One region of the Desulforamulus aquiferis genome, then DNA from elsewhere that is predicted to be linked to it. Evidence: riboswitches for the same ligand, from Rfam matches in the RefSeq annotation. Region 1 holds a riboswitch; each other region holds the start of a gene.
What was found. A riboswitch is a leader RNA that binds a small molecule or an ion and turns the genes downstream of it on or off. The one in region 1 is predicted to bind cyclic di-AMP.

Region 1 (5,854 bases):
TCCCAAATCCGTACCAGACGGGTGGTATACTCGATATAAACATTGGGATATTCTAATATTTCCTTATTTTTCCTTGGAGAGGGAGAACTTTTGCTTCTTCTTAGCACAGCCTTAACCCTTAGGGCTAATTCCGCCGGGCTAAAGGGCTTTGTTTGATAATCATCAACACCCATCTTAAAACCAACTATTTTGTCCACAACATCGTCTTTAGCGGATAATATGACAATGGGGACATCCACTACCATTTTAATTTTTTGGCAGGCCTCTAAACCATCTAGTTTTGGCATCATAATATCCATAACTACCAAATCTGGTTTAATTGCACTGGCTAGCCTAACAGCCTCTTCACCATCCTGGGCAGCCACTACCTTATAACCTTCTTGCTCCAAACATAGTGTAACAATTTTAACAATTCTACGGTCGTCATCTGCAATAAGTATTGTACCGTTACTCATGACTACCCTCCTACTTTATTACTACTGAAAGAGTACTTTTGACGTCATAAATTCGAATTCCTGCTAATTTTGTAGTATTTTTTATAGTAAAAATAATAACCCCCGAATACCGGGGGAAAAGCACACTAATTATTAATTAATTCTATGGCCTTTATTTCCAGTTGTTCATACTGGTTTTCTATATAACTTATTTCTACCCACTCATCACTTTGCAGGGCCGTGAAATCAAAGTCTAAGCCGTCGGTTCTAAAGGCCTTAGGTTCTCCATCAATGATTATTTCTACAGAATTGCTATCAATTTGGCCAACATATTGACCCATCACACCCTCTACACTCTGCACAGAATTACTGTCAATTTTGCCGTCATTCTCAACAGCCGTACCTCCACAGCCTGCTAAAGTAAAAATTAGCAAGGTAACCAGTAATAACAACGACACTCTTCTCATATTTGCAACCTCCGCACTTATATTAGTGTTGATAAAAATTTTTAATTATTTTTTTACTTCTAATATTATTTGACCACGCTATGCTGAGCCTGTCAAATAAAAAATATTACCAGCTTGTCAAACTAAAGCTATTCAGCCCAAAGGCAAATACATTTTGAGCCCTCTGTGATAATTTAATATATGCCAAGTAATATCAATCCCATGACCTCTTATTTCTGTGCTTATTTTCTTTTTTAGGTGAATAATGTCTATACATTAGGAGATAATATTCGGCAAGGAGGTGGTGTGGAAATTGCTTAATATTAGGGGTGGGGGGCTCACAGTGGTACAAGTATCCAAAACTAAATAAGGACCTGTTATTAGGCCCTCCACTCTTTTAAATTAAAGAATAAAATCAAGTCAACCTATTAGCAATAAGGCTATGGGGTTATAACTTTTTAATATGACTATTTTAGAAGCCAAGGATTTGCAATCCTTGGCTTCTAAAATCACTTAAATAATGCAACACAATAATTCTGCTCCTAGGGAAATGCTGTATCATTATGTATTGGAGGTAATGGCCTTGTCCAAGGACAGGTTAATAGAAATCCTTTCATGGATAATACTAATCTTGCTGCTTATATTGCTGGTGCCAAGGGACAAGATTCGTGATGCTCAAGTAATTTTTTTATCTAAACAACTATTAACCTGGTTTTTTGGATTGCTGGTGGTAGAAAAAGGGCTGATCAAATACCCGGTACGCCTTTTCCCAAAGGCAAATCGTACCAGCTTCACCTTTGAATTTTTCGCCTATCCGACTATCTGCATTTTCTTTAATCTGTACTACCCTTATGGTCAGGACGTTGGCAAACAATTGCTGCATTATGTTTATTACACCTCTGGCATAACTGTTTTCGAAATAATATTAGAAAGATATACTAACCTTATTAAATATATTAACTGGAAGTGGTATTGGACCTGGCTTACACTATTAATAACTTTTACGATATCCAACTTCTATTACAGATGGTTTTTTCAACTCTAGCTTTATATGCAAGGACCAGGAATGGGTAAATCCATTCCTGGTCCTTAATTTTACCATTTTGGCAAAATATGTATCATTCTTATTGGAGGTAGAATATCTTAAATAAAAAGGAGTGAATTCTATGGGTTTTGAGACTCTTGGCGCAGGTGGAGTATTACCCATTTGTTGTTGTTTTCTCCTACTTATAATCCTTATTATTGTCATTTGCTGCTGCTGCCTAGCTTAATAACTCCATAGCTGCCCGGGTATTTAACCGGGCAGCTATTTTATTTAAATTACTGCATTAAACCTTTAATAATTTTTTCAACTCTTTTTTGCTATCTCTAGATACCAGGATGTAAAGAATATCATCAGGTGCAATTGTTGTTTGTCCGGATGGTGTTATTAATTCCCCGCCCCGAACAATTGCAGTAACCAGTACATCTTTAGGAAAGGTAATCTGCTCTAAATTTTTACCCGTTATACTCATCTTCTCATCAGCTTCACATTCAACAATTTCTGCATTTGCCTTTCCTATTGAAACCAGCTCTAAGGAATGGGGGGGCTCAACCTTTCTTGGTCCAAGCAAGTTAAGCTTTGCTGCAACAGTCGTGATGGTAGACCCCTGGATTAGGGCAGAGGTTAAAACAACAAAGAACACCACATTGAAAAATAATTGGCTGTTCTCTAACCCGGCTATCATGGGGAAGGTTGCCAAAACAATCGGCACTGCTCCCCTTAAACCTGCCCAGGACAGAAAGATTTTTTCCTTAAAGTCAAATCCCATTTTAATCAAGGATATAAAAACTGCGGCGGGGCGAGCAATTAATATTAGTATTACCGAAAGCATCAAGCCCTTTAGTACGACCTCCCCTGTAAATAATTGTGCGGGAAATGTCAATAGACCAAGGAGCATAAACATAAGGATCTGCATCATCCAGGCGAAGCCTTCATTAAACTTGAATATAGAGGATTGGTAGGTCAGCTCCGAATTTCCAATTAGCATCGCAGCCACATAAACCGCCAAAAAACCACTTGCTCCTATTAAGGCTGTTACACTGTAGGTCAATAGGGCTAATGAAACTGCAAAAACCGGGTATAAACCGCTGGATTCTAAATTTATGCCATTTATAGCTTTAAGGGCTAGTTTCCCTATGACCAGGCCCATTATTAACCCAACAATCATCTGCCAAAAAAACGAGCCAATCAACGTATAATAATTGACGGCATCTATTGAAATTAGATTAATGAAAGAGATTGTCAGGAACACCGCCATTGGATCGTTGGTTCCTGATTCTGCTTCTAGTGTTGCGGCAAGTCTCTCACGAATGTTTTGCCCTTTTAAAACAGCAAAAACCGCAGCAGCATCTGTAGAACCCACAATTGCCCCAAACACGAAGCCTTCAAACCAGGTTACCCCTAGTATCACCTTAGCGGCAACTGCAACTACTGTAGAGGTTATTAGAACTCCTACCGTGGCAAGGCTTATTGACGGAATTGCAACTGGCTTTACTGTGGACCATTTTGTATGCAGTCCACCTTCAAAAAGTATAATCACAAGTGCTAAGATTCCTATAATCTGAGCCTGCTTGACATTGTCAAAATATATGATCCCAAGCCCATCACTGCCGGTAATCATTCCCACAAGAATAAAAAGGATAAGTGCAGGTACACCCATACGAGTAGAAAATTTGGTTGCCAATACCCCAACAATTAAAAAAAGGGCTACAAGTAAAACAAAATAATCCGTGGTAACTACCGGACTTGTCATAACTGGCCAATTCCCCCTAACCGAAACTTATTATGCCTATCTGGCAATAAAAAAACCACAAAGTATTATGACCCTCTGATCATAATACTTGTGGCTTAATGCTTACGGAGTTAGCTGTCGGGTTAGGGATAGCTGCCCCTTTTCTTATTAGAAATTCACCCCTGGGAAGTGGTTCCCCCGCTTCTTAGAGAATTCAGCATGATTTTATTATATAAATTATATCACAATTATTACAAAATTAGAACATGCAATATCATTTATATAATAATGTTAAATCCCAGAATCTTAATCCATAATATGTCATAAGTTGCAACAATAATGCAATAATATTGCACCAGCAATGAAGTGTAATTGCAGTTAGTCCCCCCTATAATGAACGGAGGGGGTGGGCAAGTATTGCGTATACGAAAGAAGTTCCTACATAAATATAGAGAAATCGGAAGAAAAGTAGCCTATTACCGTAAACTTCGTGGGCTAACACAGGAAGAACTGGCGGAAAAAATTGATGTCAGTGTGAGTCATATCAGTAAAATTGAGGCTCCCCAGGCTAGTACATCTTTTTCCCTTGATATGTTGTTTCTTATTGCCGAAGGCTTAAAGGTTGATGTGGCAGCATTCTTTAACCCGATTGAAATAAGCAGTCCTTATTTAAGAAAGTAATTAGTTTATTGACTTATTATTTTTCGGGTTTTATAAATCTTTTATCGCTAGTATTTTAAATACCTGTAGACTTCAGTCCTGCAAATATCCTTTCATATCTAATTTCCTTTTGCTCAATTCATTTTAATAAAATGGTTATACAGCTAACTCTTGATTCTGCGAATTAAGGGTTTTTGATTTGCTTAGTTATTTAATATGTTGCATAAATATGGCAATTTAGTTGCATTATTCATGCAACATATGGTATTATATGGATGTATTTGTTGTTATTTGGCAAGCAATCTTATGGAATGGGTGTTTGGTATAATGAAGAAACCGAATATTTTAATACATTTAAAAGATAGTACCGGAAGGATAATGGGATACTCAAGGCTAATTTCAAAGAATACAAGCGACGAAGAAATAATGAAGCTTGCATTGTATATTATTTCTGAAGCACATGATTTAATGAAAGCTATAGACGAGGTTGAGTATAAGCTACTTGATTAACCTTTAAATTTCCTCGTGCTTATTAAGCCCTTCTTCTACTTGTAAATAGCACTTTCACATTTTCCAAACCGTTTTTTTCAAACTCCTTAGAGTACTTCTTCTCAAGCTCCAGGGACCTTCTGAAAAGAACTTCGGCTGACGGTTTTGCTGCCCTTGCCACCACTTCATTATTGGCATCCCGCCTGGCTAGATTAGATACTAACTGATCCCAAAATATATAATCATCATACTCATCTATAAAATCCAGAATTCCACTTTCTTCATACTCTCTGGTCTCATAATATTTATCAAGCTCACGGTCAAATTCGACCAGTTCCTCAAACCCGTAATCTTTACAGAAGGAGAAAATATAGCTCTGCAGCTCCTCATGTTCCTCACTTTCATTATCATACTTGGTGGAGTTGATTACCATATTTCCAGCATAAACCAGATCCAATAATGTCCTGAATTGCTTCTTGGTAAAGTTAATCTTCACATTACCACCCTCTTCTATATAGTACGATCGTTATTTAATATACTGAGTTTCTTTCTAAAATCCTCTAATATTTACTCTATTATATATATTTCGATTTTAAGGCATAAATCTTAAGTAGCTACTCGACAGCAGCTAGCTGGTCTCTTTACTTATTTGCTCATTCTTCTTAGCTTTTTCAGCAAAATAAATTTCGTGATATACTTACCAAAATAAACTGGAGGAACAAAGATGACTTTACAGCAATTAAAATATATTATTGAAATCGTTAACTGCGGTTCTATCAACGAGGCTGCAAAAAGGCTGTACATAACTCAGCCCAGCCTTTCCAGCGCTGTCAAGGAACTGGAAGCTGAAATCGGCATCGAGCTTTTCATACGCACTACAAAAGGAATTTCTCTAACCGTAGATGGTGCGGAGTTTCTCAGCTATGCCCGGCAGGTGGTGGAGCAGGCGGGACTTCTGGAACAGCGTTATCTGAATAAAAAGCCTTCCCGTCAGCTTTGCTCCATCTCCACACAGCATTATGCCTTTGCCGTCAATGCATTTGTCAACCTC
Region 2 (5,854 bases), on a different contig from region 1:
TGGAATACGGAGTGGTAATAACCGATAAAGGGCAAAGAATTACTCAATTTTTAGAAAAGCCGGGCTGGGGTGAAGTGTTTAGTGACACAGTCAATACCGGCATCTACATATTGGAACCGGAAGTATTAAACTATTTCGAACCAGGACAAAAATTTGACTTTAGCAAGGATCTTTTCCCCAGGCTGCTTAAGGATAAACAGCCAATGTTTGGCATTGCTTTGCCGGGTTACTGGTGTGATATTGGCAATCTGCAGCAGTATGTTCAAGCCCAGCATGACTGTCTGACCGGTCAAGTTCAGGTGTCTATCCCCGGTGAAGAAATTGCTCCTGGCTTATGGGTTGGTGAAAACTGTGAGGTTAATTCCAGGGCACTGCTAAAGGGCCCTGTCCTGCTAGGAAATAATTGTACTATTGGAGCTTCAACAGTGATTGACTCCTTTTCGGTAATTGGTGACGGCTGCTTGGTTCAAGAGCAGGCTACAATAAAACGAAGTGTTCTTTGGGATAATGTGTATATTGGACCTAAGTCTTCAATACGTGGCGCTGTGGTTGCAAGTGGGGTTAAGATTAATAGTAATGCCTCTATATATGAAGGCTCAGTGGTAGGAAATGAATCGGTCTTAAAAGAACGTAGCCTACTTAAACCAGACGTTAAATTATGGCCCGGCAAAGTTATAGAAGCAGGGGCAACGGTAGAGAGCAGCCTTGTATGGGGAACAGCCAAAGCTAAAAACCTCTTTGGGATTGAGGGAATTACCGGATTAGCTAATATTGATATTACCCCTGAATTTGCCTGTAGGGTTGGTGCAGCTTACGGGGCAGGGCTAGGTATAGGCTCAAAGGTGGGCATATCCTGTGATAGTTTTCCTGCCTCAATCATGATTAAATCTGCTCTAGCCAGCGGTCTTCAGTCGTCAGGTGTTGAAGTCTTAGACTTTGGCCAAGGGATAACTCCCATGCACAGGTTTGCAGTCAGGGCCAACAATTGTAAGGGTGGCATTCATGTAAGAATTAATTCCCACCGCTCGGATAAAATAAATCTATTATTTACCAATGAGCTGGGAGGCAATATTTCACGGGGTCAAGAGAGAAAAATTGAAGGAACCTTGGATCGGGAAGATTCTCGTCGGGTGGATGCTAAAAAAATAATCCCCATAAAGAATGACCAGGTGGTAGCAGGGTTATATATCGAAAATGTTATTCATGGTATAAATGCTGAGGCAATAAAGAAATCGGGTCATCATTTAGTATTATCCTATAATAGAACCAATCTAGATCCATTTATTTCTAAGACCCTGGGCACCCTAGGCATTACCTTAGAAAACTTAGAACTAGATGATCAGCCAAAGGATTGGCAAAATTATTTAGCTCTGTTGCAGGATGTGCAGAAAGCCGTTGAAAGTCATGGGAAGGCAACCGGTGCAATAATAGATCCTAATGCCGACAGGCTGATCATGATTGATGGAAAAGGAAACGTCATAAGTGATGAAATGCTAACGGCACTGCTTTCACTAATCATCTTAAAGGAAAAGGTTGGCCCGGTCATAGTTCCGGTGACTGCCCCCAGGGTTATAGATGAATTGGCAGAGCGGTACAAGGGAAGGGTGGTAAGAACCAAGACATCTCAACAAGATCTGTTAGATAAAATTCTGAGTCATAGTAACCAGGTTGGTGAACCTGTACATCATCAAATGATGAATTTTGATGCCCTTTCAGCTCTAATCCGAGTATTAGATTTTTGTGCCAGGGAGGGCGTTGCTTTATCAGAATTATTGTCGGAAATACCTGAGTTTTATCTGCAGAAGAAAGAGGTTGAAGTGCCGTGGGAAGCTAAAGGCCGTGTGATAAGGAGACTTATTGAAGAACAGGCGGATAAAATGGAATTGCTGGACGGGGTAAAAGTGTATCACCCCCATGGCTGGGCGTTGGTGCTACCGGATCCAGAGGAGCCAATTTGTCGAGTTTTCACTGAGGGTATATCCATGGAGGTTGCAGAGGAATTAACAGACCTATATGCCCAAAAAATCAATCAAATAGCCAGAGCCTGACCTTTTGGTTAGGCTCTTTGCCTTATTTGAAAGGGAAAATCGTATCATTGTCGAATAGATAAGTGAATTATCCAGGAAGAGAGGGGTTGTATTTCTTGCGGGGGCTTTATCAAGATGATCCCTATTTGTTGCAGTTTAGGTCTAAAGTTACAGGAAGCATTGCTGAGGAAGAAAAGACCGGAATCTTAATCGAAAATACTGTGTTTTACCCAGAGGGTGGTGGTCAACCATCGGATCAAGGAAATTTGGTCTGTGCTCGTCGATCCTACGAGGTATTACATGTTGAAGAAAGAAATGGCCAAATTATCCACTGGATTGCCGGTACAGCCATGCCTTCTTTGGGAACTGAGGTATTAATGACGGTAGATGCGGAAAGACGCAGGGATCATATGCAGCAGCATCATGGCCAACATATTATTTCTGCTATTTTTGAGCAGCAGTATGGCTTTGAAACAATTGGCTTTCATTTAGGACAAGAAACTTGTACCATTGATCTAAAAACCTCGAATCTATCGCCAGAGCTTTTAAAAGAGGCGGAGATAGAGGCTAACAACATAGTTATGGAAAATTTACCAGTAAAGACCGAGTATTACCGAAGAGATCAGCTAGCCCCGGAGCTGATGGCAAAGCTTCCTTCGGAACAGACGGAAGTCCGCCTCGTTATTATACCCGGTATAGATGAAAATGCCTGCTGTGGTACTCACCCTAGATATACCGGTGAGGTTGGACCCATAAAACTACTGAAGACTGAAAAGGTGAGGACTCATGTGAGACTCCACTTCATATGCGGCCTAAGGGCGGTCATTTGGATGCAAGGGACAGCAAACCTGCTGAAAGATTTAGAAGATGCCGTTGGTGCAGCGGGAAGCGAGGCTGTCACAAGAATAAACAAACGGGAGCAGGAAATTAAACAGTTCCAAAGGGAGCGCAAAGAGCTATTAAAATTCAAATATCAAGCTATTGCCGGAGAACTAAGGAATAAAGCCCAAAGGATAAATGACGTTACATTAATAATTCAGCATATTGATGATGCAGATATGGATATGCTTCGAGGATTAGCTTGTTCCTTGAATCTAGAGAACCAGGTGACGATATTAGCCGGAGGCCAGGGACCTTTTAATGTCGTTTTCGCCTGCGGTCAAAGTACTCCCGTTCCGGCCAGCAAATTGGCAGAACATATTTGGCCTTTACTAAAGGGAAAGGGTGGCGGAAGCTCCGGTTTTGTTCAGGGGGCGGCACAGGAACTGCCCCTTGACCGGCTTACGGAAGAAGTAATACATTTAATAAAGAATAGTTAAATTAGGATAGGGCCTTTAGCTTAAGTATTTATCAAATATTATAAAAAAAAGATGTACAACTTTAAACAATAGGAGTAATATTTACTTGTAACAACTAAAAATTAGCGCTGAATTCATTTGAAGCGGGGGAACCACTTTTTTGGGGTGAATCCATATTTGGTAGGGTTAAGCTTCAACCCGAATCCGTCAGCTAACCTCGTAAGCGTAGAAGTGCTGTTCCATATTATTAATGGGATTTCTTTGCAATGCATAAACTAACGGCACATGTGTCGTTAGTTTTTTTATGAGAAGGAGATTGTAAATGAAACAATTTGCAATTATTGGATTAGGTAGATTTGGCACAAGTGTTGCTACAACCTTAATAAATATGGGTTATGAGGTTCTAGGAATTGATGTTAATGAAGAAAGAGTTAACGAATTAGGGGATAAGTTAACACAAGCGGTGAAGGTTGATGCTATAGATGAACCTGTTTTAAAAGCCCTTGGCATTAGAAATTTTGATGTGGTAGTCGTTGCCATAGGAAAGAATATCCAAGCAAACATACTAGTCTCAGTAATGCTAAAAGAAATGGGTGTAAACAAGGTAGTAGCTAAGGCACAGACTGATTTGCATGGTAAAGTGCTAGAGCGTGTAGGGGTGGATAAAGTAGTATACCCTGAACGGGATATGGGTATAAAAGTCGCCCAGGCCCTTGTTTCTAAGAACATAATGGATCAGATTGCGCTCTCCCCGGAGCATAGTTTGGTGGAGATGGCTGTGCCGCCTGATTTTATTAATAAATCCCTTGAGAAGTCAAATGCCCGACAAAAATATGGAGTAAGTATCTTAGCCATTCGCAGGGGAGTAGAGATCATTATTTCACCACACCCCAGTCAAGTAATGCTGGAGGGCGATATCCTGGTGGTTATTGGTAAGAATGAAAAGCTTCAAAAGTTTGAAACTATTGATATTTAGAAGCCCTTTGGAGGCAAAATGATGGCATTTTCAAAAAAAATCAACCCTCCCTTCCTCATCATTATTGGCTTTGCAATAATAATATTTTTGGGAACCCTTTTATTGTCATTACCTATAGCGTCGTCCACCGGTGAAAGCCTTGGATTTTTAGATTCGCTATTTACTGCAACTTCAGCTGTATGTGTAACTGGGCTGGTTGTTTTTGACACTGGTTCAGACTATACTTTGTTTGGTCAAATTATTATTATGATTTTAATTCAACTAGGCGGCTTGGGGTTTATGACCTTCGGGGTTACTACAGCAGTTCTATTAGGGAAAAAAATAGGTTTAAGAGAAAGGCTGTTAATTCAAGAATCAACTCATTCTATGTCAAATTCTGGATTAGTAAGACTAGCATTAAATATATTATTTATTTCCTTACTTTTTGAATCAATTGCTACATTGATTTTAACAATAAACTGGTATGAAGAAATGGGACCTTTGAAGTCATTTTATTATGCATTGTTTCATGCAGTGTCGGCATTTAACAATGCTGGTTTTGCACTATGGCCGGATAGTTTAACACGCTACATGGGAGATCCCATTGTCAATGTAGTAATAAGTAGTTTATTTATAATCGGCGGGATAGGCTTCATTGTCATCCTGGACATATACATAAAGAGAAAGTGGCAAAAATTATCCTTAAACTCTAAAATTGTCTTAATTACCACAGGTATTCTTTGTGCTGCCGGTTTTCTATTTGTTCTAGTCATGGAGTCGCTAAATCCTAAAACCTTTGGGGATTTAACATTTAGTGAAAGACTATGGGCATCCTATTTCCAAGGTGTTGTTACTAGAACAGCAGGTTTTAATACCATAGATATCGGACAGATGATGGCTGCTTCTCAGCTATTTATCATCTTCCTAATGTTTGTTGGAGCGTCCCCCGGTTCTACCGGCGGTGGTATCAAAACAACTACCTTTGCAATATTAATTCTATCATTATCAAATATTATTAAAGGGCGGAGTGAGGTTTCAGTTTTTAAAAGAACAGTTGCTACTGATATGATACTTAGATCCCTTGCTGTTATCATAATTTCTCTAGGAGTGGTGATGACCTCAACACTACTATTAACAATTACAGAACATAGCCTCCAAAGGGATTTTCTTGAGGTCTTATTTGAAGCAACCTCTGCCTTTGGAACAGTTGGGCTGTCTATGGGCTTAACGGCAGAATTATCGGTTTTAGGCAAGTTAATAATTATAGTAACAATGTTTATAGGTCGTTTAGGTCCTTTGACCCTGGCCTATGCCTTAGCCCGGAGGAATGTGAAACCAAACATTCGATATGCAGAGGAAAAAATCTTAATTGGATAGATAAAATAAAATCCCACATGAAGTGGGATTTCAGACTGTTGAAAAAGATACAACCGGGTTTTAATAATCCCGAGCAGCGATATTCGGAGAAGTGGAAAACAGCGCTTCGCGAAGCTGAGGATGCGAAAATGGGTGCCCGGACATGGACGTCCGGGCAAGCCTGAGGTAAACACGATGTTTACTCGAAGGCGGCCCAT
Region 3 (5,854 bases), on a different contig from region 1:
CTTAAACTCCTTTCTTTTCTGAGTAAGTAGCCGTAAATAAAAAAACAGCCCTTTTTAGGACTGTAATTTTTTACCCTTTCTTATTTCATTTAATTGAATGTAATTACGCTGAATAGGTATCCTGTATTTCACTCCAGCTTGCTGACACTTTCTTGAGCAACTTTTTTGACTCATTCTCTCTTTCCTTGGATTTTTCAAACAAGGACAAATCACAATATTGAAGAACGGTTTCTCTTATCAATTCTTCAATAATTTCCGGCTTAAGTGCATCCAATTCCCAACATTCATGCCCGAACTCTCGTATATATCCATGGCAACGGCTGTCGGTAAGTTTTGTAGGGTTAGGAGGGGGATTGTACTTCTCTATCTGATCGATATTTAGAGCTATTCGCATGAATTTAGGATAGACACCAAATGTGTTTAACCGATCCACTATATCTCTACTCATATCTTTACCGCTTGGATCATGGTCACCCAGGTGAATAATAACAATCCCCTTATCTTCTCCAAGCCTCTCCAACCTCTGTGCAGCTCCCCACATTTCTGATTGGCTTACATAACCCCTGCAAGAGAAAAATGGAACATCCAGCCTACCACATATCTGCCCCACGACTCCTACTAGCGCGTCTTTCTCAACCCAAACCTCAACGTAGTTATCCTGTTCTTCCCACTTGTTATAAGCAAATTGGTTTGCACAAGCTTCTATAATTTCAGCCGGTGAACTCCAATGGTTGTTTTTTCTTAAATTTCTTGTGCGGTCTATAATTGCATTCCAATCAATGAGGCCAGCCATTCTACCATCAGATATTAAGTTTCCAAGGTTTTTATAACTACGCTCGTTGTTCGGTATAACATCTCTTGCAACTAATTGGTAATACACTTGTCTTAAGGTCAGGTCATAACCCTTTGAATGGTATTCTTCGATAATTCGATTAACGCGATTAATTAAAACAATTCTATCTTGCCTAAAGTTTTTTTCCTGGTAACAAATCTTCATTTTCATGCCTCACTTTTAGTTCCAAGTACTGCTTAAGCACATCTAACAGAGTTTTAAATCACCTACTGTCCCAATCATTACTTCTTCCCTTATATGTCCATTAATAAAAAACTCCTGCCGTTACTGCTCGGCAAGAGCTTATAGTTGTCAATCTGTCAGGCTGGTTGTCAATCCGTTAATGGATTTAACGGGAACTTTTGGGAACTATTGCCTTGTCCTCATCAAATATAAAAGCCCGTGAAATCCAGTATTTTAAGGACTTCATGGGCTTATCAGTGGTGCGCCTGACAGGAATCGAACCTGTGCACCCGGCTCCGGAGGCCGGCGCTCTATCCCCTGAGCTACAGGCGCATAAAAACTTCGCTATTACATTATAGCAACAATTATGAATTTTGCAAGGGTTAATACGGAAGGATAGCAACTAAAGAATAATAACATATTTTTCACACTCACACAATAGGGGGTTGAGCCAGGCCGGCTTTAAAAGCCGGCCTGCTTAATAATATCCTTTAAAAGTTTGGCAGATCTCCTTAGGGCGTCCTCTTCCTCAACAGATAAGGGTAATACTACTGTTTCGGCACGTCCAAGACCGTTAACGATACAGGGTAAGCTTAAACAACAGTCCTCAATTCCGTAAGAGCCTTTTACTAATCCTGACACGGTTAGGATGGAGTTTTCATCCCTTAAGACGGCCTCACAAATACGCTTGATAGAAAGGGCAACGGCATAATAGGTGGCCCCTTTACGCTGAATTATTTCATAGGCTGCGGTTTTTACTTGCTCGGCAAGCTGTTCCCTATTCAGGGGAGCCAATCCCCTGAGCTGGAAAAAATCATCTAGGCTGACGCCCGCTATATTGGCAGAACTCCATAGGGCAACCTCTGAGTCACCATGTTCACCCACGATGTAGGTATGGACATTCCTTGGATCAACCTGACAGTGTTGTGCCAGTGCAGCTTTAAATCTGGAGGTATCCAGCACTGTTCCCGAGCCAAAGACCTGATTGGGTGGTAGCTCTGAGGTTTTTAAAGCAATATATGTAAGTACATCTACAGGATTTGTTACCATAATGAGAATGGATTTTTCACAGTACTTTACAAGTTGTGGCATTGCTTGCTTTAGTATAGTTACATTTTTCTCCATTAAATCCAGCCTGGTTTCTCCAGGTTTTTGGTTTGCCCCTGCAGTGAAGATTACTATCTGGGCTCCCTGGCAGTCTGCATAGGTTCCTTCATAAACGTTAATTGGTTTTGTAAAGGCAGCGGCATCTCCCAGGTCCATAGCTTCACCCTCAGCCTTTTCCCTGTTGATATCGATAAGAACCAATTCGCTGGCAATCCCACTGGCCATAATGGCAAAGGCTGTTGATGCTCCCACCTGACCCAAGCCAATTATGGCAATTTTGACCCCTCTCCTAAAAGCCACAATTAATCACTCCCCCCGCGAAATATTGCTAGTATCTCCTTGTTTTACTTATTGTATTAGGTCCACTTCCAAATTTTGTGGGTAGACGTATTAATTGAAAGATTGTACAATTGTTGTTAACTTATTGGTTAATAGGCCGAATCTCCAAAAACTGGAGTACGGGGGACTAAATATTTACGGGGTGAATCCGCAACCTTTTTCAGGGGGTGTCTACAGGTGCGGTAGGGGTGCCCTTCCAACCCGAACCCGACAACTAACCTCGAAGGCCAAGAGGAGGGTAACTGTACTTAATGAACATTTCTAAACGTATAAAACGTTTGGTTGTTGCCTTATGCTTTGTGGGTCTGATGACTCCTGCATTTGCAGCCTATGGTTATGATTATACGGTTCAAACAGGTGATTCGCTCTATATCATTAGTCAAAAGACCGGTGTAGGTATTGATGCCATAAAAAGCAGCAATAAACTGACCGGAGATTTACTTCAACCCGGACAAGTTTTAAATATTCCTGATAGCCAGGCTAAGCAAGCCACCCCACAACAAACTGCTTCCACCTATACTGTTAAAGCTGGAGATAGTTTATTTACAATTGCTCAGAACCAGGGTATTAGGCTTGAAGCCTTGATTGTTGCCAATAGTATTAGTGGAACTTTGATTTATCCAGGTCAGCAACTAAACGTTCCTGTGGCTGCCTCCCGCAGTGCAGGTGCAGTAGTTGAAGTCAGTCGAAGTGCAAAAAGGCCTGTTATACCCTTCACTGATGAGGACTTCGATCTTTTATCCAGATTGGTTAACGCAGAGGCCGGCGGTGAACCATTAGATGCACAAGTTGGTGTTGCAGCGGTGGTTATAAACAGAGTGAGAAGCGGTATTTTCCCTAATTCAATCAGGGAAGTAATTTATTCACCAAATCAGTTTAGCCCCGTAAGAAACGGTTGGATTAATCGCCCTGCTACTGAGAAATCTAAAGAAGCTACCCTGGACGCCCTGTATGGAAGTGATCCTACTAATGGTGCTTTGTATTTCTTTGATACCTCTACAAGAAATACTTTCCTGCGCTCACTGCCTGTGGCAGCTACCTATGGACAAATGATTTACGCTAATGCTAAGTAACAAAGGCGCCGAATAATCGGCGCTTTTATTATTTTATAAGCCTTATATCACATATCACTGCCAGGTGATCTGAAGCCTGGGATTCCACTGTAAATGCCGACATTACCTCCCATTCATGGGATACAAAAATAAAATCCAATTGTTCCTCAGGCTTTTGGGCCGGAAAAGTCTTTAAAGCCCTTGCTATTCCTGTGGCATCTTGGAGGAACGAGGTTATTAGTTCATACTCAGGTGAATTTCTATCAGAGTTGAAGTCGCCCACCAAAATTGAGGGGTATCTTTTTTTAAAAATAATATCAAGGACTTCCTGGGCCTGCTTTTTCCTTTCCATTTTGCTGAGTCCTAAATGGGTGCAATAAAAGGCAATTGGCGGTACACCTCTTATATTGATTATTGCCTCTATCAGTCCCCTCTGTTCACCGGTGCTGGTCAACAGGTGGTTTTCCCATTTCACTATAGGCCAACGACTTAGCACTGCATTACCGTACTTTGCAGGGCTCCATTTTAGTGTAGATCCGTAGACCCATTGCCTTTGTAATAGCTTACCCAATCGTCTGGCCTGATGTCTAAAACAACTTCTAGGAAGATATTTGTCCACTTCCTGAAGCCCCATTAGTTGCGCTCCTGAGCAGGCAAGTACCGCTGCTACCCTGTTAAGGTTAATCCTATTGTCTGTACCCTGGGCATGATGAATATTATAGCTTGCAACCCTAACTGTTTCCACATATTCACCCCCGGTCAGATAAGAAATGTATCTCGACCGGCTTTTCTGGTTGAGTTTAATAAATCAGCTAAATGGGTCATCAATCCTCGTATATTAAGATCCGGTGGTATATTTGCAGCTTTATTTGCCAAACTAACCAGTCCTTTATCGATCCCTTTGAGCAAAAATCCTTCCCGGGCTGCCACTGGACTTATCAAAGAATTGTTATCTTCTATAAGCCCCCTGTCAGGCAATAATAGCAGGTTACGATAGTATATCAAGTTACCTAGCTGTTCCCAGGTGTTTTGCTTAAAGCCAATAATTGTAATGTTTCCATCATCCCAAAGTATTTCAAAGGTTATCAGGCAAATACCCAGACTCTTAATAATTACCAGGTTCCAGTCTAACCTATAACCAACCTCTCCGCCCATGGCCTGCCTTTCTGCATAACCAGCCATTTCATTTTTTATAGCTGGAACTACTAAAAAACAGGTATCGCCCAAAGTACCTATAATATCTGGATATACAATTAATCCGCCCATAGCTTTCCCTCACTAACCCAAAAAAGGGCCTTCCTATTTAGCTGGGTTAAAATATGCTATGCGCTGCTTATAAATGCTGTTACTATTTATGACTTCGGTTAAACTCCTGGGCCCAGATGTTATATTCCTCAAGTAAGGTCAGAACCTTAGCATAGGTGCTGCCCTCAGTGTCTAGGATACGGGTCGCAAAGCCAATGCCTGAAATAAAACCCGCACTCATTCCCCTCTGAAAATCAGTCCCATGATGATGTTGTTGTTCATCCCTGGGATTTTTTGAAGCAACATCCTTCAGCTCAGCAATCTTACGGCTGAGTACCTCTAGGATATATGCCTCTCTATCTTCAGAAATTGACTGGTTTAAACTGTCTTTGTCTGCCATAGTAGCCCTCCCATCTTTTGTCACTATTTACCATTATAACAGCCAACCAGACATTTTACACCCCTTCCAGATTAGCCTACAGCAACCTATAATAATTTCAGGAGGTGGAAAATTATGGCTGACAAATGGGATGTCATGGAGGAAATATTTGAACTAAGTGATAATCGGGCTGTTAACTTGTTCCTTCAACCTGTAGAAGGTCAGGTTAAAATCCGGGGACGATTTGTTAGGGATGAAGGTGGTAAACTTCGTCCTGTCCTTGTAAAAACAAGTTATTTTCCCAGTAGAAATAATGAGCAATCACCCGACTCTCCATGGCGCATTGTTGCTTCGCAACCAGCCACCTCTTCGGATAAAAGTTCTAATAATAATAAAAGCATAAATAAATGGTACAGTAGCATTTGGCAACGTCTAAATGACTTTGTAAGGTTCTAGCTATAAAAGCAAAAAACCTCCCGTAAACCGGGGGGTTATATAAGCATCCTTTTTAGGGTAGAACTTAAACACTTTTTGAGCTTCTCAGGGCTGCATACATTTTATAACAGCACCCCATTCTAATTTTTTCACCATCACCTATGCGTTTCAGTTGTACCTTGCCGTTTACGATCTTAATTGTTCCAATAAGTTTAGCCATTTAAAACACCTCCTGTTTCATTAGCTTGAGAAAATTATAACAAGCAATGCCATTAGCTTCAA
Region 4 (5,854 bases), on a different contig from region 1:
CGGGAAACCTATGAAAAAATGCATCCCAGCGGGCCTAAGGCTGACTATGACTGGCACACCACAGCCCACGACAGGGCTATGCTGGCAGGTATTGATGATGTAGGCTTTGGTGCTCTATTTGGCTTGTATGACTATAAATTTGAGGTTATGGGACTGATGATGCATGCCCTGCATCTTGAAGAACGTTTTGGGGTAGGGCCTCATACCATCTCAGTACCCCGCCTTCGACCAGCCAGTGGTGTGGATTATGATAACTTCCCATATCTGGTTAATGACGAACAGTTTATGAAACTGGTGGCAATTATTCGCCTGGCTGTACCCTATACCGGAATGATTATTTCTACCAGAGAACGTGCTGAATACAGAGATATGCTGTTAGATCGCGGGATTTCCCAGATATCCGCCGGTTCCTGTACTGGTGTAGGAGGATATAAAAAAGAGGCTGATAAAAAGAATTCCCTTAAACTTGAGACTGCTGGGTGTGATGAGGAAGATGCCCCTCAGTTCTATGTAGACGATCACAGAACACCGGATGAGGTGCTCCGTGGAGTTTGTCAGTCAGGCTGGCTGCCCAGCTATTGTACCGCCTGTTACCGCAAGGGCCGTACAGGAGATCGCTTTATGGCCCTGGCTAAAACAGGAGAAATACAAAACGTTTGTCAGCCTAATGCCATACTAACCTTCAAAGAGTACTTAATGGATTATGCTTCCCCTGAGACCAAGGAGGTTGGCGAAGAGACAATCCGTAAACACCTTGGCGAAATAAGTAATGAAAAAATTAGGGCCGTTACCGAGGAGAGACTAACGCAAATTGAAGCTGGTGTGAGGGATCTTTATTTCTAGAGCTTATAACGAGCCGCGGCTGCCATTAATTTTGGTACCGCGGCTTTAGCTATATATTTGATGATTATCTCCAAAACTGTATTTTTGTACTGACTTTGACTTATTTTTTACTTCTACACTTTTTTATTTCATCTGTCCCGGCTATAATAGGATATTATCAAAGCTTTTTCTGGAGGGTACCTTTTTGCCGAACAGTGAAGTACACTTAGCAAGATATATTACTATTGCAGCAGATATTGCAGATCGCATTGTGCGAGGGGAATACCAGGAAGGACAAAAGATATTTGGCCGATCTACTTTAGCGGGTAAATATAATGTTTCGCCGGAGACAATACGCCGGGCCTTAACCCTTTTACAGGAAGTAGGGATAGTCCAGGTGGCTCCGGGAATTGGCGTTGTGGTTCAATCTGTGCCGGCTGCACAAAAGTATATGCAGGATTTTGATCAGCGCAGGGTATTGGCAGGTATCCATGAGAGACTCCATGAATTAGTTAGGGAAAGGGATAAAATTAACGACGAAATATCTAAGCTAATGGAAGAACTCATGGAGCACACACTTCAGTTGGAGACCCGTCTTTACAAGATCGAGGAGTGGAAGGTGTTAGCTGAATCTCCCTTGGTGGGTCTTTCCTTGTCAGAATCTAGATTAAATGAAAGTAGAGTTTTAGCTATCCAACGAAAAGGTGAGGAAGAAATAGTCGATCCTGATCCCGACAGGGTGATTCAAGGTGGAGATATCTTAACTATTTATGGAACGGTTAATCCAGAATGTAAGGATGGCTTAGTAAGGGTCTAACAGATTGTTAACAAGGTGTGATAAACACCTTGTTCAGCCTGTTGAAAAGGATTCAACTGGGTTTTAATAATCCCGAACAGCGACATTCGAAGCAGTGGAAACAGCGCTTCGCGAAGCTGAGGATGCGAAAATGGGTGAGCGGACATGGATGTCCGCGAAAGCCTGAGGTAAACACGATGTTTACTCGAAGGCGGCCCATTTTCGCACGAAGCAAGGGATTAGCGCTGTCCACTGCGGAGAGAGGAGTCGTGAGGGATTATTAAAACCCGAATATAGGTAGTTTCTCGACAATCTGAACAAGGTGTGATAAACACCTTGTTTTTTTTTTGGACTTGTCATTGTTATCCAAAGATGCAGGTGATTACTTCAAATAAATATTAAAAGTTTCTTAAGAATACTTAAGTTGACCATGCATGACATTGTATACAGGCAACCTTTATGTTAAAATTAAGTTGTGGCAACTTGCTAGTAATATGATGTTGCCTGTAAAAATATGTTGCTTAATCCTGATAACAGGAGCGGAGGAACCGACCTTTTGGGGTGAATCCAGTACCAGGTACTGGTAGGGTTTTATCCTTTCGACCCGAACCCGTCAGCTAACTTCGTAAGCGATAAGAGAAAGGGAGGTATGTTTATGTCCGTAAATTTGAGACATGAAGAACTACAGCTGGAACAGGAGAAAAGAAGAGTAGCTTTAAGAAGAGCCAGGGAACTCAAAGCAAGAATTGATGGTTACTTAAAAGAGAAACAAAACATACCTAATGGGTTTGAGATTCAGGAAGAGTATTGCCAAGCCAAAGCAGCTATCTTGAACTATTTTCAAGCAGGCGAAGAGCAGTGGAAAGATTGGCATTGGCAAATGACAAATCGTATTAGGGATGTAAAAGTGCTAGGAAGCCTACTAAAGCTTACCTCAGAGGAACTTGAGGACATAGACAAGGTTGGCAGGCACTATCGCTGGGCAGTATCACCCTATTATCTAGCACTTGCCATAGCCGGTGGAGTAAAAGGTCCTGTATGGGTTCAGGCAATACCCAGTATTGAAGAAACAAAGGATAGGTATGGTGCCGAGGACCCTATGGGAGAAGAGTTTACCTCACCTGCCCCAGCTATCACCAGAAGATATCCCGACAGACTCATTATTAATGTAACTAACCAATGTGCCATGTATTGCCGCCATTGCCAACGTCGTAGAAATATTGGTGAGATAGATGTGCATAAGCCGCGGAAAGCACTGGAGTCAGCAATAAAGTACATTAAGGAAAACACTGAAATTAGAGATGTACTTATTACCGGGGGAGATGCACTGCTCCTATCGGATAAACAAATTGACTGGTTGCTGACCGAGCTGGATAACATTCCCCATGTTGAGATTAAACGTATTGGCACTAGAACTCCTGTTACCATGCCCCAGAGAATAACGCCAGAATTATGTGCAGTTCTAGAAAAACATCCGCCCATTTATATTAACTCTCAGTTTAACAGCCCCTTAGAAGTTACGCCGGAGGCAAAGGAAGCCTGCGATAGACTCATTAAAGCTGGAGTTGTACTTGGCAACCAAGCAGTTTTATTAAAGAACGTAAACAACAATGCCAATGTAATGAAGAAACTAAATCAAAGCCTATTAAAAATTCGTGTTCGGCCCTACTATATCTTCCATGCCAAAGCCGTTAAGGGCACAAGACATTTTATTACAGGTATAGATGAAGGAATTGAAATTATGGAACAGTTGAGGGGTCATACATCTGGACTGGCTGTTCCAACTTATATCATCAATGCACCCAATGGATATGGCAAAACACCCATATTACCCCAATATCTTGTGGAAAATAAGGGTGAGCAAATAACCTTGAGAACATGGGAAAAAAGAATTATACCTTATAACCTGGGAGGTAAGTCCCACTAATAAAAAATAATCCTGATAATTTATCAGGATTTTTTTTATGCTTGACAAGAACAAGTGTTTGGTATAAGATATCATCAACAAACAGGTGTTCGGAGTGATGTACATGAAAAGTGCTGAGCTAAGGTTTGATTTTCCGGTTGTCAATAATACAGTAACTAACCCAGAGCTGGAGATTGTTGATGAAGTTACCGACTGGTTAGAGAAAGAAGACTCAGAACTGGCCAATGCCTTTGGATTTGGTATCTGCTATATTGCCTTGTTTTTCTTCTCGGCACAGATATTAAGGTTTATTTTTATATAAATATTCCCGCCCAATACTTCTTGCATAAAAGTGTTTAGAAGAGATTAACTCTGGTTAATACCAGGGTTATTTTTTTTCTAAGGAACCATAATAAATGTTACCGAAGTAAAGCCAGGGAGGAAAAAAGTGTCAAAAGTATATGTGCTGGGAGCAGGAGCGGGGGCTTCCTATAGAGGTTCCTTTTTAGGAGAAACTAGCCCTGTAGCAAAAAACTTTTTTGAAAAAGCCATGAAGGTCTTGAACATCCATAAAATAAGAGATAGGCACTTCAGAGACGGAAATTTAAAATACGAACATATATTTAACTTTATTGAACTATTTTGGGGTGTTCCCAGGGAAAAGGTGAATCAAGCAACTTTGGACATGGAAGAGGTTCTAACCCTGTTAAGTATTGAGTTAGAGGAAGATATTCCTGGCAGGGAAAGGCTGTTGCAGGCATATGAGGAATACCTCTTATTGATGGCCCTCACCTTTGATAAAATACTTTACGGTGAGCCCTGTCCCCATCATCGCAGTATTGCCCAATCCCTTGAGCCAGGTGACAATATAATTTCTTTTAATTACGAATTACTCATGGATTTTGCCCTTTACAAGTTGCAAAAACCTGGCTTGGTCTGGTCCATTAGGGATGGCTATGGTATTTTCTGCCAACAATTAAATAGTGTTCAAGAAAAAAATACTCTAAGGAAGGAAAACTCCAGTGTCAAACTTCTTAAGCTGCACGGTTCCTTAAATTGGCTTTACTGCCCCAGTTGTGGTCAACTGTATACCTATGAGCATAGTGACCCACAGGGTAATAGTGTAATTATAAACGGAATGGCCAACATGGTAAAATGCGCTACAGAACATTGCTGCCATAGGCTCAGCAGAGTAATTATACCCCCAACCCTAATGAAGAATTATCAGTCCATACCCTTTATTCCAGAGCTTTGGCGACAGGCTAGGGAAGCATTAACCAGGGCCAGGGAAATTATTGTGATTGGATACTCCTTTCCCACTACGGACTTTAGGTCTAATTGGATGTTTCGCAAGGCCATGGTTCATAATGATGCATTGGAAAAGGTAGTCATCATAGATGCGGCAGAAGGTTATCAGCTAGAAACTCTTCTCGCCAAACATAGGAGTATATTCCGTATGCAAGAGCTGAAGTTTTATCCAAGCATTTCTAAATATACCGAGGAACTAAATAGCCTATCTTAGGGTCTACAACATGGATAAGAAGAATCCAGCGGGGTAAGATAAAACCAAAGCCCACCCGTCGCTTGTGGAATGCGCGGAAAGGTTAACGGGCAAAGGTGTCAACAAAACCACTGGAAAAACCGACACCCATGGAAGGGTAGGGGGTTGCCTTTCCAATAGACCTCTGGCTTTTCGCTAGGGGTCTACTATATGGGCTATACTAATTAATATTTGTGCTATCATATTGACTTATTAGTTATCTAAAGTATAATTAAATAAAGAAACTGAATATTGAAAACTAACTGAAAGTTACCTGCGGTTACCTACATATTAACTTTCACTAGGAGGGATACCGTAATGACACAATTTGTAAAGAATTGTCCGACCTGTGGGCAGATACTGGTTGAAAAACTAGTAAATGTTACGGTGGAGGAAGATATCGCAGTCTGTTATGCAGAATCTATACCTGCCTTGGTTTGTGTAAATGCAAACTGCGATAACAGAGAGAAATACTTTGCACCATTCTCTTATAATCTATTAAGAATGAAATGTCCTGAGATTAGAAGACTATAAAGTTTCTCAACCCGGCAATGGCCGGGTTTTTTATAGTTAGAAAGTAATAACAATAGAATCAATAGGCAGCCTTAGTTTTAGTTGAAATGATACCTGCTATAATTTTATAATAAACTAATACAAGAATTTTACCAGGAGGATTGTCTAATGAAGATAGGAAACTTAGAAAAGCCAACCTATAACCACATTCGTGAAATCTTTATTTCTTTGATCGAAGAGCTTAGTGGGTCTAGACCAATAACTGAGGACTTATGGT

Region 2: another riboswitch for cyclic di-AMP. It lies ahead of P6N53_RS14560 (potassium channel family protein); the one in region 1 lies ahead of P6N53_RS07250 (potassium/proton antiporter).
Region 3: another riboswitch for cyclic di-AMP. It lies ahead of P6N53_RS00860 (cell wall hydrolase); the one in region 1 lies ahead of P6N53_RS07250 (potassium/proton antiporter).
Region 4: another riboswitch for cyclic di-AMP. It lies ahead of eam (glutamate 2,3-aminomutase); the one in region 1 lies ahead of P6N53_RS07250 (potassium/proton antiporter).

Annotation. Positions count from the first base shown of each region.
Region 1 is NZ_JARPTC010000009.1:108,341-114,194, reverse strand. Features, by position in the region: gene P6N53_RS07265 (response regulator transcription factor) at 1-455, opposite strand, end outside; gene P6N53_RS07260 (LytA/YqiH family protein) at 581-901, opposite strand; gene P6N53_RS07255 (CBO0543 family protein) at 1,401-1,925, shown strand; gene P6N53_RS07250 (potassium/proton antiporter) at 2,209-3,675, opposite strand; cyclic di-AMP (ydaO/yuaA leader) riboswitch at 3,761-3,884, opposite strand; gene P6N53_RS07245 (helix-turn-helix domain-containing protein) at 4,072-4,335, shown strand; gene P6N53_RS07240 (hypothetical protein) at 4,642-4,824, shown strand; gene P6N53_RS07235 (hypothetical protein) at 4,847-5,299, opposite strand; gene P6N53_RS07230 (LysR family transcriptional regulator) at 5,528-5,854, shown strand, end outside.
Region 2 is NZ_JARPTC010000021.1:174,531-180,384, forward strand. Features, by position in the region: gene P6N53_RS14550 (mannose-1-phosphate guanyltransferase) at 1-2,048, shown strand, start outside; gene P6N53_RS14555 (alanyl-tRNA editing protein) at 2,135-3,346, shown strand; cyclic di-AMP (ydaO/yuaA leader) riboswitch at 3,442-3,566, shown strand; gene P6N53_RS14560 (potassium channel family protein) at 3,648-4,301, shown strand; gene P6N53_RS14565 (TrkH family potassium uptake protein) at 4,323-5,657, shown strand.
Region 3 is NZ_JARPTC010000001.1:166,214-172,067, reverse strand. Features, by position in the region: gene P6N53_RS00875 (hypothetical protein) at 104-997, opposite strand; tRNA gene P6N53_RS00870 (tRNA-Arg) at 1,274-1,348, opposite strand; gene P6N53_RS00865 (L-lactate dehydrogenase) at 1,478-2,422, opposite strand; cyclic di-AMP (ydaO/yuaA leader) riboswitch at 2,547-2,705, shown strand; gene P6N53_RS00860 (cell wall hydrolase) at 2,713-3,534, shown strand; gene P6N53_RS00855 (endonuclease/exonuclease/phosphatase family protein) at 3,563-4,258, opposite strand; gene P6N53_RS00850 (hypothetical protein) at 4,273-4,779, opposite strand; gene P6N53_RS00845 (hypothetical protein) at 4,862-5,158, opposite strand; gene P6N53_RS00840 (hypothetical protein) at 5,273-5,593, shown strand; gene P6N53_RS00835 (hypothetical protein) at 5,658-5,792, opposite strand.
Region 4 is NZ_JARPTC010000002.1:175,289-181,142, forward strand. Features, by position in the region: gene hydG ([FeFe] hydrogenase H-cluster radical SAM maturase HydG) at 1-843, shown strand, start outside; gene P6N53_RS01985 (GntR family transcriptional regulator) at 1,028-1,639, shown strand; cyclic di-AMP (ydaO/yuaA leader) riboswitch at 2,127-2,266, shown strand; gene eam (glutamate 2,3-aminomutase) at 2,274-3,545, shown strand; gene P6N53_RS01995 (hypothetical protein) at 3,649-3,846, shown strand; gene P6N53_RS02000 (SIR2 family protein) at 3,973-5,046, shown strand; gene P6N53_RS02005 (hypothetical protein) at 5,383-5,598, shown strand; gene P6N53_RS02010 (hypothetical protein) at 5,746-5,854, shown strand, end outside.